4 regions of the Halonatronomonas betaini genome follow, and region 3 is predicted to be linked to each of the others. Evidence: riboswitches for the same ligand, from Rfam matches in the RefSeq annotation. Region 3 holds a riboswitch; each other region holds the start of a gene.

Region 1 (4,023 bases), on a different contig from region 3:
GTTATGGAAGATTTACTTGAGGCTCATGAGAATATTGATGCTGTATTTGCCCATAATGATGAGATGGCCCTTGGTGCAATTGAGGCAATCGATGCCGCCGGTTTAACTGATGAGATTATGGTTGTTGGTTTTGACGCTATTGGCGATGCTTTAACAGCTATTGAAGAAGGTACTTTAGCTGCAACAATAGCTCAGCAGCCTCATGAAATGGGAAGATTAACAATTGAGATGGCAGTTCAACTTCTTGATGGCGAAGAGGTTGATGAATTTGTTCCAGTACCTCTTGAGTTGATAACTCAGTAAGCTATATGAATTAGTTGGTTGAATAAGAATTTGAGTTTAAATATAATATTGTTTTAATAATGGCTGGTGGCCCTGGTGGGCTGCCGGCTTTTTTTGTCTCATATATTGAGATTTTAATGCATAATATTCATTTTACATGTATATTTAATGTATAAAAACTTTGTGAAATATGCAAAGAGATAGGACTTGGTAAGAGTCGGGTGTGGAGGGGGTCTGGAGAGGAGTTTTTGTATATTTATTCAACTGGTAAAAAGTTTAATTAATAGTTGCAAAATAATTCACGATCTAATATAATAGGGTGGTAGTTTGAAATTATTGCTAATTATGAAAAATATATTATGGCGTAAAAATTTTGAATGATATTGAGGTTGCGAATGGGGGGTTAGGCAGGAGTATATGGAGAGTAATAGTTAGTTAATTAATAAAATTAAGAGGTGATTAAGATGAATAATATATTTTATATGGAGAAAAATGAATTGATGCGATTTGTTGAAGATAAGTTTATAGAGATGGTTGATAATGGGTCAATATCGATGAGAGATAAAGAAGTTAAGGATATGATGAACAATAGGGTTGCCAGAGATGAATTTTTGAAAATTGCGATGTCAGATGGTTATTTAATTTTGATGACAGATAATTACCTGCGGGGGATTGAGTGTGAGCAGGCAGGTGGTCTGATGTATCTGGAAGAGATGGATTGTGATGATGAATCTTTGAGTGCTTTGCCAGAGAAAGATTTTAACTGGCTGTCGACTATAATTAAAACTTGTTTTATTAATTTTTTATTTTCTAACGATTATTATCCTGAGGAACTATTTATGACTGAGGGTTACTCATATAAAAATTCTGTCTTGTATGTTGATGATTTTTTAGTTAGTTTATTAGAAAAAGATTCAGTTACTGATAGTGAAAAAGAAGAGATGGAAAGGATATTTGAACTCTGGTTTGAAGCCTTTGATGGTTATGATATTTCAACTTTCGAAAAATATATAATAGAAGTTTTTGATGATTGCTGGGATATTCAACTGGCTTATTTAAAGAGTTTAATGAGTCCTTTTATAGAAAATGGTTACATTGAGGATGATATTGAAGGTGAAAGGTTTATTGTGACGGAGAAGACTTTTAAGTGTATAGATTGGATGAAATCTTTGAAGGGTTTGTAGGGGTGGACTGAATTTTATTAGTGATAAAAAATAATCAGTAAAATACTTTAAATAGGTATTTTTTCTTATGTTTTTGCAGGATATTTAATGATGACGGCGAATATTAATAACAGGGCATAGAACTAAATATTTTGGCAAAATTACTGAAAGGTAATGGCGCAAAGCTATGGGTCTAAAGATGGTTTATCGATGATTGCCAGGCTGCGATGAGTTTTAGATTTTATTAGTTACTGTAGCTATTTTACAGTAACTTTTATTTTTTAAAAACATAGTAAAAAGGTATTATACAATAAATATAGAAGGAGTTTATAATATGTAAGTTTTATTTAAAAATTTGCAGAAATATATTTAGCTTAATCAAAAAAACATAAAGAGGAGTGAAAATGATGAAGTTTAAGAAGACGATGTTGCTGGTTTTTGTACTTATCTTAGTTGTTGGATTAACTGGCTGTGATAACTGGCAGAGTGGGCTTGATGAGGTTGAAAATGCAACCGGGCCTTCATGGGATCTGGATCTTTCGATTCCGTTGTTGCCGGCGACAAATGTTGATGTTGGGGAGGAACTGGCTAAGGAGTTTGATGAGGATTTAGATACTGATGAAGATGGGAATTTTAAAATTAGCCTATTAGAGGAAGATGATAGAGAAATTATAAATGAAAAGATCAATATTGATGATTTTAAGTTTGAACCTGTTGAGTTTGAGCCTGAGTTAGATGGTGTTGAATTTAACCTGGATGATGTAAGTTTTGATAATATAAATTTAGAGAGTAATGCTGATGCTAGCTCACTGGATAATTTAAACTCTGAATTTAAGGTTGATGAAACTGAAAAAATTGATGTAAGTGAATTGACTAATATCGATGGTTTTGAATATCTTGAATTTACTGATGGAAGTATAGTTGTTGAGATACCAGAGGAATTTGAGTTATCAGATGATGGTGTGAAGATTGAGTTTGCAGGAGAGAAATTAGATCGGATCGATGGTAGAACTTTTAGTTTTGATGGAGTTAGCATAGATAAAGATAAATTTGCTGACGATAATAATGAGATTGAAATAGAAATCATCTTTACTATTGTGGAGTTAGAAGGCGATAAAGATGGAGATTATTCAGTTAGTTTAAGGGTTGATGAGGATCTTGAGTGGGATATTAGAATTGAAGATTTTAATTTAGAATATGATTTTGCTTTTGATTCTGATGTAATCGATGCAGAAGATATTGTTTTTAAAGAAGATAGTAAATTAATATTTGAAATAATAGATTCTGATTTGACTTTTGAAGATATTAAGCTTGTTATTGATGATAGAGAAACTAATAAAGATGGTGAAATAAACCTTGCTGGCATGACATTACAGGAGTTGTCTGATAGTAAAATTGAATTTAGTGGAACTCTTCCTGGCGATTTAAATGATTTTGAAATTGGGATTAATCCTGCTAATTTGGCCTGGGAGGTTAAAGCGGAGGACGCAATTAAATTAATTAATGATGAGATTGAATCAAATGGTAATGACAAACTATTTAGTGAGGAAATTGATTTAACTGATCTTGATATTGATGATTTTAGCGATTACATTAAACCTTCTGCAGGTGGGCTTGAGTTTTTGATTGAATTGACTTCAGATATTGACGGTTTAGGCTTTGAACTTGATGGTTTTGTATTTGATGTGGATGGAGAAGAAGTTGAGGTGGATGATTTTAAGTTAAAAGCTGGAGAAGTTAGTGAGCTGCCAGAAGGTAAAATTGATGATTTATTTGATCTTATTTTTGATAGTGATGATCAGCCAGAGAAATTAACTATTAAAATTGATGGAATAAAAGCTATTAATGAGGATGATAAATTTATAATATATCCAGGGGATAATGAAATTAAAGCCAATGCAAAAATGAATTTTTATCTGGAGTTTGAATTTGTGGCAGATGAGAACCTGGATAATTTTATTTATAGGGCTGAACCTGAAGAATTTGATCTGGATGAAGATACCAGGGATGCTTTAAGTAATAATTTGAGATCGGTAGAGATTGTTCAGGAGATAGTTAATGAGTTGCCATTGAGTGGTGAGATTGAAATCTTTATCAGGGGAGATGAAGTTGATAAAGATGATTTTTATGATGATGGAAATGAGGGCATTTATAGTTCTGGATTGATTAATCTTAAAAAAGATAATCAGAGATATCGTTATCAGCAAGAACTTGATGAAGACTTTATTGAGGCCTTAACTGAAGAGAGCCCAATTTATATTGGCTTTAGAATAAAGATACCTATAGATGAAGATGAACCGGTGAGATTTTCAACGAATGATAGAATTGAATTGAAGATGTGGTCGAATGTGACAGTCAGAGTTAATTCTCAGGATTAAGGGGGTAGACAGAGATGAAAAAATTAGTTGTTTTAGTTATAGCGATTATGTTGGTTGCTTCTGTGTCAGTTAGTGCAAATTCACCGGTCTCCCTCTTTCCTGGGGAGACAGATAATATTGACAGGAATCCGGCGATGTTGAGTTTGACTGATTATGATTATGCTCTGCAGTTGAATCCATTTTATGGTGGAGCTTTCAAT
Region 2 (4,023 bases), on a different contig from region 3:
TCATATAGATTTATCAAGATCTTTCTGCTATTAATAGGCATCAGAATTGAAAATCAGGTGCCTACTGATTACAGGCCAGAAGTTACTGTCTTGATACCGGCTTATAATGAAGAGGACTGGATTGGAGCTACTGTTAAAAGTGTTCTTGATCAGACCTATCCTGTTAAAGAGATAATAGTCGTTGATGATTCTTCATCTGATAGAACTGGAGAGATCGCCGGAAGTTTCTCCGGTGTAAGAGTTCTGAGAACCCCTGTACAGACTGGAATGAAAGCAAAGGCACAGAAATATGGCTTAAAATTTGTAGAGACTGAGCTTTTAGTAATGCTGGATGCAGATACTGTTTTAAAAGAAGACGCCATTGAAAAGATAGTGCCGGCAACCTATGATGACAATACCTTTTCAGCCTGCGGCTTTGTCATTCCCCAGGATATAGGTAGTATCTGGGAATCAGTTAGACTTGTCCAGTACCTCTTTGGTATCGGCTTCTTTAAGAATACTCAGAATTTCTGGGGCACACTCTTTGTAGTTTCCGGCTGTTTTTCTATCTATAAGACTGAGTTACTAAAATCAATTGATATCCCGGAAGATTCAATAGCTGAGGATTTAGCCTTAACTTTCCAGGCCCAGCTAGAGGGCTATAGAGTAAAATTTATTAAAGATGCAGTCAGTTATCCTAAAGATCCTGACAACTGGTTGACTTATAGAAATCAGATCAGGCGCTGGTACAGAGGCTTCTTTCAATGTTTGAAAATGTATAAAGGCGATCTCTTGTCTAAAAACAAAAAACTATTAGCCTTAACAACTGTCCATCTTTTGTCCAATTTTCTCTGGATATTTTTAGTCGTAGGTTTTATAACAATGACCATTCAGGGCAGTACCGGAATTTATTTATATCAAGCAATCTTTTATTTTCTATTATTTGATTTTTCCTTTACAGTATTTATGGTTTTAAAGGGAGCTATAAAATACAAGAGAATCAGACCGGCCCTGGCTGGAATTCCCTTTTACTGGCTATCGCTAATAATCGATAATGTAATCTTTATCGAATCAGGTTATATAGAGTTATATCGGAACAATAAACTTGTCGTCTGGCATAAAGGTCATTGAATTAGAAGGAGGTCGTTTATATGTATATACCATCAGGTTTATCCAGTTTATATCTAATGGGAAGATTTGCTGTAGTGATTTTAATTGTAGGTCTAGTTTTAGCTATGGGTGGAAGTGGTGCTGACATGCCCGAGCAGATGGTAACCTTTGCATTTACTGATGGCGATATTTCCGTAATTGAAACTGCTCATCCGATTTTGAGTAGATATGATTATAGAGGTGATGTCTATGTTGCAACTAATAGTATTGGAAGCCCTGGTAAATTAACAGAAGAAGATTTACTTGATTTATATGAAGCTGGCTGGGGTGTTGGATCCCATGGCCTTGTTTATCAGGATCTAGCCCTCCTTAGTGATGAAGAGGTTTTAGAACAACTCCAAGAGTCAAAACAGATTTTATCTGAAATAGTTCCAGAAGTTTATGGATCTTATCTAACCCATGATAATTATACAAATCATACTTTAGATTTAATTGCTGAAGTTTATCCAGCCACTGTAGTCAGTTATTGGAAAGCTGTAAATGAGATTCCAATGAATGCCGGTGACCAGCACAGAGTTATGGCTTTAGATATTAATAACCTTGCTTTAAATGGTGTCAAAGCTATAATAAATCTAATGGAAGAAGATCAATGGATAATGCTTTCATTGACTGGAGTAGGCAGGAATCATAACTGGTCAGAAGAGGACTTTACTGAATTAGTCGATTATATTGCAGAGAGAGATTTTGTTGCTGTAAATCGGCCTGATGCTGAATAGCTAGTGATAAATATTATAAAGTTTGACTTTCAATAATATAGTTTTCTCAATGATTAACTATTAATATATTATAGCTAAACCCCTTTCGCTAAAATCAGAAAGGGGTTTTCTGTTGATTTTTAGTTGACAATGCTGATTGATTAATATATATTAATACTAAGGTATGCTTATAGAAGATAAATGAGATTAATAGTAATAAATCCTTGAAAAAGGCAATCCTGCTGAGAGGCAGAGTCGCAAAGCTAGATGCCCGTCTAAACGGGTAGTTCGGCTACCGGAGGGATAACATGAGGAAGTTTTTATTTATTATTTATATTTTAGTTATAATTTTAGTTTTTACAGGTTGTGGCTCAGCAAGTAGCTCAGATATTTTAAGGCAGGATAATCTGACCGATGAGTATCTCAGTGAAGATGAACTGGCTGAAATAGTCAGGGATAATTATAATAATGGCCAGAGAGAAGCTATCTGCTGGAGTGAATTTATTGCTTCAAATCATGAATTAGGGCTAGGAGAAGTAATTTCCGATAATGTAGTTGAAGCTGACGATAGTATGGTCTTAGTCTCCCCGGAGAATAACTTTGATGGTGGCCAGAAAAGAACTGTTGATAGAATAGGCTATGGCAGTTATATTGCCAATCTAAAGACAGATTATGCAGCCGGTTCCTATACAGCTTTCTTTATGTATCAGGGTGTAGCTGAAAAAAATGATGAAATTGATATTGAGATATATAATGATGGTTCCAGGCGGGTTGATTTTGTGATCTGGAAAGATGGAGTTAGGACTAACTATGTCCAGCGGAAGCTTGATTTTGACCCAACTGCTGATTTTAATGAATACAGAATAGATTATCAACCTGATTATGTAGCCTTTTTTATAAATGGAGAGCTAATGGCCTTATTTACTGATGATATTCCTGGAAGTGAGATGTATCTGCTTGCCAATCACTGGTGGCCAGAATGGCTTGAGCCTGATGAGGAGCATGGTGAGAGCAGAAATTATCTCAAGCAGATTGAGAAACTTATATAATCACTTTCAATTACAATTATATAATTTTGTATAGTACGACTTTATGAATATTACCCCTGGCAGTTTTCTGTCAGGGTTTTTTGTATTTATGTGATATTTACCGGAAAGGTCCAGGAAGGTCTAACCAGGGCTGGGGGCTTATTTGACTGACAGCCTAATCTTTGATAACATTATGTCACTAGTAGTGACAAATCAAATTGTCATTACAGGTGACATATTTATAATATGGAGGAGAAATAAATATGACTATTAATTCTGATGAAGAACAGGGGAGTAATCAAATGGAGAGCAAAGCAGTTGATCCTAAGAAAGAGACAATCACAGATGGCCGCAAATCAAGACGGGAGCAGAATAAAAGAAAAGTCCTGTCAACCTTTTTAAATTTAATTGCTGAAAAAAGAACTCTGCCTGATACAGGAGAAATAGCAAGTGAAGCTGGCGTTTCAAGGAGATCAATATTTCGTTATTTTAATGACTTAGATGAATTAATCGAAGAAGCCTACCATTACAAGCTAGATCAAATCAGAGAAAAGTTTCCAGAGCCAGAAGTTCCAATAAAAACCGATAATATAGAGGAAGTAATAACCAGATACGTTAACCATTTAAGCGATATCTATGAATTCACCGCATCAATCAGAAATCTTCTCTCAGAAAGAGGAATGCCACTTGAAGTCAGGGAGCGAATCGAAACTTTAAAGAGCCAGACACTCAGAGATGGCTTAAAAAAATACTTTGAAATCTTTCTAGATGATACTGATATAGAATCCAACTTTATCTATGCCCTGGAATCTTCGTTATCACCAAAGAACTGGGATTATCTTAAGGGCCCCTGTGGGCTAAATATTGAACAGGCCAGACAGGCCTGGGTGGAGATGTTGCTAAGAATTTTTAGCAAATACAAAAATAAATAACTAATATAATATTAGATAATGCTCAAATTTAGCCTTGAACAATCCATATAGTTTCAAGATTAAAAGAAGGAAGTGTTAAAGATGATGAAATTCCTAACTAAACTTAAAAGGAAATCTGGATTTATATCTAAAATATTATTTCTTATCTTAATAACAACCCTTTTAACAGTTCCTCTTATCCGGAGTTCAATGGAAAATGGAGAAGAAGAAATAGAGATT
Region 3 (4,023 bases):
ATTACCTGCTGCAGCGACAATGAGTACCCCTTCATTATGGGCTTTCTTTATAGCATCATGAATAGTACTATTATAATTTGAACTTCCTAAAGACATATTAATTACATCAACAGGTTTTATAGGTCTATTTTGCATTAAACCTGCTGAATATAAGATGCCTCTTGCTACATCCCAGGAAGAACCAGAACCATCATCGCCCATAACTTTAACAGGTAACATTTCTACATCCCACATAACTCCAGCAACGCCTCTTGCATTATTTCCTACAGCACCTACTATTCCAGCAACATGAGTTCCATGACTATGGTAATCCATTGCATCGTCATTATTGTTAACAGCATTATAACTTTCAGTGACATTTAGATTATCCAAGAGATCAGGATGTGTATGATCAATACCGGTATCGAGAATAGCGATTCTTACTCTACTGCTGCCAGTATTATCTCTCCAGGTCTGAGGCAATCTCATAACTGGATTGCCCCATTGTCTATCGTAATAAGTATCGTTTGGATTTCTGTAGTCTAAAATTTCTAACTGACTATTCTCAGATATTGAAAGAACTTCAGGGTCGTTACTGAAGAGATTTACTTCCTCTGAAGCTATATTCTTATCAGGCAATTTTACAAGCATAGCATTTAATTCTGGCATATAATCAATAGGCTCGTAGCCATGCTTTTTAACTTTCTCATTAGCTTCAGATTCAGATAAGCCAGCTCTAAATCTAATAATTAATTCGTTTTTTTCGTTTTTTGTTAGAATATTAGCCTGCCAAATTTCTTCATTTTCAGAACTTACTGAACTGCCTGTAACGATTGATTCTGGTAAATTATGCTGAAAATCAAAAGTACCAGTAATAGTTATATCGCCATCTCCAGGCTCCTCAGGCTCCTCTGTATCTTCGTCATCGTCGCCATTCTGGTTATCGTCATCTTCTTCATCCTCATCATCTCCGTTATCGGCTTCTTGTCCGTCTCCTATTATAGTAACAAATAACTCAGCAGGATCTCCGACATCAAAATGTATAGTGTACTTAAGAACATGACCGACTTTAGGGTTGTTGCTCATAATTTCGTCAGCAGTAATAACTAAAGAATTTGTTTCTTCATTTAAGATATAGTCGTTTTTAATATCAACGTCATAGTAGTCATCATCAATTTCTGATTCAATATAATCAACTTCACCTGCTTTATTCCAAGTAATTATTGTTTCAATATCTTTCTGGTCATCAATATTAAAATCAAATTTTGATGGATTAATCTTAGCATCTTCTTCAATTTCATTTTCCACAATATTTATAGTAAGTAATGAATCGCTGCCTTGATCAAAGCTAATAAATATTTCTACTTTATCTCCTTTTTCGTAATTAAGGAAGTATTGTTTGTCAATTATTAAAGTACTGTTTGCCTTATTAAAAGTTGTTAAATTACTATCAAGAAGATTTTTTGTATCAAAGCCATCATCACTTAAAATTCTGTATAAACCTTCGACGTTATTAGAGCCGTTCCATTCAATACTGGTATTAATATTTTCAGGATTAGCTAGATTGAATTCTCTAATATTAGGTTGTAATTTTGCACTATTTACTTGAATAATATTTATTTTAGCAGGAAGTGCGTTTTCAGTAACATCAATATTTTGAGAAAAATCTTCATAACCGGCTTTACTTATAGTTAATGTTTGGCTTCCGCTTTTTATATTATTAAATCTTGCGACTCCACTTTCATCAGTATTAGTTGTTTTACCTGCCAGGCTTACTTCAGTATCTGCAAGTTTAAAATAATTCAAATCTTCTTCAAAATTAGCTCCAGGCTCATGAACTAGAACATTAAATTCACTGACGGGAGAATTATCGACGATAGGTGAATTAGTACTTGAACATCCGGACATAACAAAAGTGACTGCCCATAATAAAACTAAAATCATATATATTTTATTTTTTTTAACCATTTTTTTAATCAGACCCTCTTTTATTATATTTTATTTTTAATAATTAATTTCTGTATATTGTATTTAATTTCTGTATTGAGGCTTCTGGGTTAGACGTAACAATCATTTAAGTAATATTTATTGTTAAACCAGCAAGTTATGTTTTAGATTCCCCCTTAAATGAATTCCTTTGAAAATAAGTTATAATAAAAAAACTACTCCGAAGAGTAGTATAAGTTAAATTCCACTCCCTCCGGTAGCTGAACCACCCAAATATAAATGGGCTTCAGGCTTTGCGAACCTGCTTTACAACAGGCGTGCCTTTTTCAAAGGAATCTATTTAGTTTTTTAAAAGTAATAATAGATGTAAACTAATTTTATTTTCTATAATTAATTGTTGCATATCGAAATTATTTCTGTTTAATGATTATTAGGTTAGACGTAACAATCATTTAAATAATATTTGTTAAACCAGCAAGTTATGTTTTAGATTCCCCCTTAAATGAATTCCTTTGAAAATAAGTTATAATAAAAAAACTACTCCGAAGAGTAGTATAAGTTAAATTCCACTCCCTCCGGTAGCTGAACCACCCAAATATAAATGGACTTCAGGCTTTGCGAACCTGCTTTACAACAGGCGTGCCTTTATCAAAGGATTCTATATTTTATTTTGTAAACTAATATTAACATAATTATTCAAGAAGAAGAATGGTTATTACTACCTATATTGTCGAAAAGTATCGAAAAAGATTGTAAGAAATGCATTAACATTACTATTAATCATAAATTATAGTATTAATAATAAAATTTATATTTATGCTTTTTGAATAAATAATAGCAAAATAAAAAAAGCGCCTCCAATGATTTGGAGACACTGCTGAAAAGTATTATAAACTAATTATATTTATTTGTAATACTCCTCTAAAACAAACTCAAAAAGATAATCATCACTTTCAATATTTACTTTACCAGTAGAGGCAAAATAATCGCCATTCTCTAATTTGCCATTATCTCTAATATCAATCCAGGCGATTACTTCATATTCACCTGAAGGAACATCTTCTATTATAAATTTAGACTGATTAAGATCAACTTTAGTTTTGCTAATTATATCATATCCATCGCCATTTTCATTTCCCAGGATAATATTAATTTTATTAGCCTGATAAACAGATTTATATGAATTTATCATACCGTAACCGTATGATTCACTATAATCATCGTTTCCAAGTTTAATTGCTGTATCCTGTAGTAATGATCTAACATCTCTAGCTCTAATACCTTCGCTTAGCATTAAGCCAGCAAGACCAGATACATGGGGTGCAGCCATCGAAGTGCCAGACATATAGCCAAACTTATCATCTACTAGAGTACTATAAATCAATGATCCAGGAGCAGTTACATCTATCTCAGGTCCATAATTGGAATAACTTGCAACCCCAGGCATATCTGAGCCATTTTCTTCAAGGGCTCCTACAGCAATAACCTCTGGGAATGCAGCAGGATAAATAACTCCTCTGGAGCCATTATTTCCAGAAGCAGCGACAATTATTATGCCTTCAGCAGCAGCTCTTTCAATAGCCCTTTCTAGAGTTTTAGGGACATGATTAGGATCACTCATACCTAAAGATAAATTTATAATATCAGCAGTCTGCCTTGGTTGATTATCTAAAAGACCGGCAGCATAAAGAATTCCCTGGGCTAGAGACCATTCAGAGCCATTTCCATCATCACCTAGTACCTTTACAGCCATTAATTCTGATTCCCACATTACTCCGGCGGTACCATTGCCATTATCTCCTTTAGCACTAATTATTCCAGCAACATGTGTACCATGATTATTATAATCCATAGCATCTGAATTATTATCAATAAAATTATAACTCGAATCTTTATCTATAAAATCAGCCAGTTCAGGGTGGTTATAATCTATGCCAGTATCAAGTACAGCAACTCTAACCCTGTCTGAACCTGTTGTCTGTCTCCAGGCCTGAGGAAGTTTAATCGCTGAAGCTGCCCATTGTCTGGAAAAATTATCATCATTAGGGATTACGTAATCCTGGGTGGTAAAAATATGGTTGGGCTGGCTTGACCTAA
Region 4 (4,023 bases), on a different contig from region 3:
TGCCCATCTGGGGCTGATTAATCAAATAAAGCCAAATTATATATAAAAAAAGGTCGGCAGAAAACCGGATTATAATTACCCGGTTCAAGCCGACCTTGAGTTTTTTAATCTTGCAGAAAGATTAAAGCTGCTAGATTAAATTAATTCCTTAACTTCTTTTGATTTATTAAAACCATCGATCAATTCTGCAGGTATAGTATCTAAACCCTCGCTGGCGGCCATTATTGCTGCAATAACCATTCCTCTAGGGCAGTTATCTCCGGCGGCCATGATATTTAAAGTCAGGGCTTCCATTAGGTTATCGGCATTCCATAATACATCCAGTACAATCGGCAGACCCTGCTGAATAGAACAGCCCTGACCCCGATCATCGGCATTTTCCACTATTTTATCTTTAGGACCAATTTTATTAAAATTATCCAGAATAAATTGATTTATATCTTTATTGTTTTCAATGGCCTCTTTATAATTTTTACCATCCAGAATATCTTTCATCACCTGGTAAACAAATTCAGCTGTCTGATCAACAACTTCTCCGTTATGAGTCATGTGGACTAAATTCATAAATTCTTCTTTAGAAATATCCTCTTCTATAAATAATGGCAGACTTCGGGCTATTCCACCGAGCTCAACATTATCAGCACCGATAAGTGTATCTGAAACTTTAAATATATTCAGAGTATCCTTCATCGAATGATCCATATACATCTCAGTATTTTCAACATGTTTTATCCAGTCAGCTTTAAATTTCTTAAGGTTAAACCCCTTATTATCAGAGATCGATCTTAAAAGGGCCAGAGCCTGTTCGCCATAATGACTTAAATCTCCAGCTGCTTTACCTTCATGGAAATTAGACATTGGAGCTCTGAATTCATTGATGATTCCTGTGTATTCTTCTTTTAATTTGTCTGTATCATAAACCCAGTGTGAGCCAAAAGATAGGGCATCTGCTATAAATACTGCCATTACAATATCTTCCCTTTTATTTTTCATGCTTAACCCTCCTGTATAGTTATTTATCATTTATTTAATATTATAGACGATTAAAACTAAAAAGAAAATAAAGCTGGTTACAATTTTTGGCTTTTAACATAATAAAACATTGATTTATGTAATAACAAAAATCATGCAGGATAAATTTAAAATATCCTGAATGATTATATAAGAAAACAAAATAAGAGGTGAGAAGATGATTACTAGAAGAAGATATAAGTTATTAGCTGATTTTAAAAAAGTGAGTCAGTTTTTAGTTGATATTTATAATGTAGGCACATTAAACAGTTATCTCTTACAACAATTTTTTGAATATGCCCATACTCATCCGTATTTTAATTATCAATCTGCTCATCGATTTGGTATCTGGGAGGAAAAAGGAGAAATCATTGGTTTAGCATGTTATGAGATGGATTTAGGAGATGCTTTTTTAGTTGTAAAACCAGGTTATAATAAATTATTATTTGAGATGCTTGAATATGTTGAAAAGGAATTATCAACAATTAAAGATGGAAAGATTATTTTAAATGTATGGATTACAGATAAAGAAAAAGTTAAAAGAGATCTATTACAAAATAATGGTTATAAGAAAGAATATAAAGAAATAGTAACTATATTCTCTTATGAAAAAGATTTTGTTGAATTTGACCTGCCATCCGATTATTCATTATTTACACTGGAAGAGGAAAATGATATAAAGAAGATACATGATTGCCTCTGGAAAGGGTTTGATCATGGTCCTAATCCTGATGATGATTATGAAGGAAGGTTGCTAATGCAGAGTGGACCTAACTTTAGAAAAGATTTAACAACTATAATAAAGGCCCCTGATGGAGAATATGCCTGTTATGCAGGGATGTGGTTTGACACTCAGAATAAATATGCTTATTTAGAGCCTCTGGCAACAGTGCCTGAACATAGAGGTAAGGGCCTGGCAACAATTGCTCTGACTGAAGGTATGAAAAAGACTAAAGCATTAGGAGCAGAGTATTGTTTTGGAGGAGCACCTGACTTTTATAAAAATATAGGTTTTGAAACAGTAGCGTATAGAGAAAGATGGCAGAAGATATTAAATTAAAGCCCTGGAATTTTATGGATTTAAACTCCAGCCAGAAGAGCAAAATATACTGATACTTTCGGAGCATTATTCCGATAAATAAGGGTACACTTATAGAAATACAATTTTATTTATCTTTAACTATGGTATACTTTAATTAATAAAAATAAAAAAATCATATGGGCAAGGTCAGCGAAAGCTGGCTTGCGCAAAGCTATGGGTCTAAAGAATTTTTTTCTATGACTGCCAGGTTGCAGCAATTATATTTCTGTCGCAGCCTGATTTGCGACAGTTTTTATTTTAATTTAAAATTAAATCGATTTTTCTAAGGAGGAATAATTTAATGAAAAAAAAGACAATTTTTGTTGTTTCACTTATTCTGTTTACGATTGTTGTAGCAGGTTGTACCGGTGATTTTTTAGGAGATGGAGTAGATACAGATCAAGAGACCGGCCAACTGGCTTTATTTATCGCTGATAATGCTGTTAATGATCTTGAACATGTTTATGTTTATATCGATGAAGTTAATGTTAATCATGTAGATGGCGGCTGGGAGACAATTAATAATTTTGAAGATGAAGAAGATGAAATGTTAAAAGTTGATTTATTACAGCTTCAATTTACAGAAAAAAAGTTAGGAGATAAATTTTTACCTGAAGGCAATTACAATAAAATTAGACTTAAATTAGCTGATGAAGATGGTCAGGGATATTTATCAAGGTTAGTATTTGATGATGGTTCTGAAATGCCTTTGAAAGTTCCTGCTGGTCAACAAAAAGGTTTTCAGATTGATTACAATTTTGGAATTGAGAGAGATACAATTACTTCGATTGTTCTTGATGTTGACCTGACAAAACTGGTTTTTGCTGGGAGATCAGATAAAGCTATTTTAAATACACAGGCTGTAAATGTAATTGATAAAAATTATGCAGGAAATATTCTTGGTCGGGTATTAGGTAAATTTGAGGAAGATGGAGATATAAAAGAAGAATTTATAGATATTGATAATAGAGATGTTTATGTTGAAGCATATAATGTTAATGATTATGATTCAGAAGCTAAAGAGTTTAAAGATGGTGCGGAACCTGAAGCTATCTCATTGACTTCAATTGAAGAGATTAGTGGTAGAGATGCTGGTTCATTTATGCTCCGAGGTCTTTCTGATGGCGAATATAAATTAAGAGCTTTTGTTGGCTATAAAGAGCAAAGCGAAGATGAAGATGAAGATGAAATGAAAGATGAAATTGTGATTGATGACTCAGATTATGAAGTTAAAATACTTGAAGAACCAGTTTCGGTTATTGTTGGTGAAAAAATAGAGTTAGATGATCCAATTATTTTATCATCTGTTGATTTAGAAGAGTCTGAAGAAAATGATACTGAAGAAGATACAAATGGAGATGATTCCGGAGAAGACGAAAATGAAGACAACTCTGAAGAATAAACAGATTAAGTAAACTTTAAAATATAATAGTATTATTTAGAAGCCTGGCAGTAAAATGCCAGGTTTTTTAAATTGAACTCTAAAAAAGTTGGAATATGACTGAGATATGACTGAAATATGACTGATATATGACTGAGATAATTCTAAATTTGGTATAATAATATTAATAATAAACATTATTAATTTAGGAGGATAAATAAAATGAAAAAAAGTAGAAATTTCTTTCGAGTAGGTTTTTTAGCTTTAACCCTGGCATTGGTGCTTTTTCTGACAGGATGTACAAATGGTCTGACAGATACAACAAACGATATTATTGATGAAGGATTAAATGATATAGTTGGAACTGCTGATGATGCAGGAGTTTTTGAAACACTTCTGGCTGCAGCGGAAGAGGCTGGTTTGGTTGATGCCCTTAAGGCTGAAGGTCCTTTGACAGTGTTCGCTCCCAATGATAAAGCTTTTGAAGATTTTCTAAATGCTATGGAAATGGAAGCTTCAGAGTTACTGGCTGATCCAAGGTTGGCTAATG

What was found. Region 3 has a riboswitch for cyclic di-GMP ahead of I0Q91_RS11670 (S8 family serine peptidase). Riboswitches for the same ligand answer to the same signal wherever they lie in the genome.
Region 1: it holds a riboswitch for cyclic di-GMP, as region 3 does, so the genes downstream of both, I0Q91_RS07745 (hypothetical protein) here and I0Q91_RS11670 (S8 family serine peptidase) in region 3, are expected to answer to the same signal.
Region 2: it holds a riboswitch for cyclic di-GMP, as region 3 does, so the genes downstream of both, I0Q91_RS10490 (family 16 glycosylhydrolase) here and I0Q91_RS11670 (S8 family serine peptidase) in region 3, are expected to answer to the same signal.
Region 4: it holds a riboswitch for cyclic di-GMP, as region 3 does, so the genes downstream of both, I0Q91_RS07485 (DUF4382 domain-containing protein) here and I0Q91_RS11670 (S8 family serine peptidase) in region 3, are expected to answer to the same signal.

The regions. Positions count from the first base shown of each region.
Region 1 is NZ_JADPIE010000004.1:46,139-50,161, forward strand. Features, by position in the region: gene I0Q91_RS07735 (D-ribose ABC transporter substrate-binding protein) at 1-303, shown strand, start outside; gene I0Q91_RS07740 (hypothetical protein) at 747-1,466, shown strand; cyclic di-GMP riboswitch class I at 1,590-1,675, shown strand; gene I0Q91_RS07745 (hypothetical protein) at 1,850-3,823, shown strand; gene I0Q91_RS07750 (DUF5723 family protein) at 3,838-4,023, shown strand, end outside.
Region 2 is NZ_JADPIE010000006.1:23,406-27,428, reverse strand. Features, by position in the region: gene I0Q91_RS10500 (glycosyltransferase family 2 protein) at 1-1,110, shown strand, start outside; gene I0Q91_RS10495 (polysaccharide deacetylase family protein) at 1,131-1,865, shown strand; cyclic di-GMP riboswitch class I at 2,067-2,144, shown strand; gene I0Q91_RS10490 (family 16 glycosylhydrolase) at 2,153-2,893, shown strand; gene I0Q91_RS10485 (TetR/AcrR family transcriptional regulator) at 3,136-3,804, shown strand; gene I0Q91_RS10480 (efflux RND transporter periplasmic adaptor subunit) at 3,886-4,023, shown strand, end outside.
Region 3 is NZ_JADPIE010000007.1:37,124-41,146, forward strand. Features, by position in the region: gene I0Q91_RS11670 (S8 family serine peptidase) at 1-1,947, opposite strand, end outside; cyclic di-GMP riboswitch class I at 2,179-2,258, opposite strand; cyclic di-GMP riboswitch class I at 2,501-2,580, opposite strand; gene I0Q91_RS11675 (S8 family peptidase) at 2,831-4,023, opposite strand, start outside.
Region 4 is NZ_JADPIE010000003.1:416,692-420,714, reverse strand. Features, by position in the region: gene I0Q91_RS07495 (ADP-ribosylglycohydrolase family protein) at 136-993, opposite strand; gene I0Q91_RS07490 (GNAT family N-acetyltransferase) at 1,190-2,071, shown strand; cyclic di-GMP riboswitch class I at 2,223-2,309, shown strand; gene I0Q91_RS07485 (DUF4382 domain-containing protein) at 2,394-3,494, shown strand; gene I0Q91_RS07480 (fasciclin domain-containing protein) at 3,696-4,023, shown strand, end outside.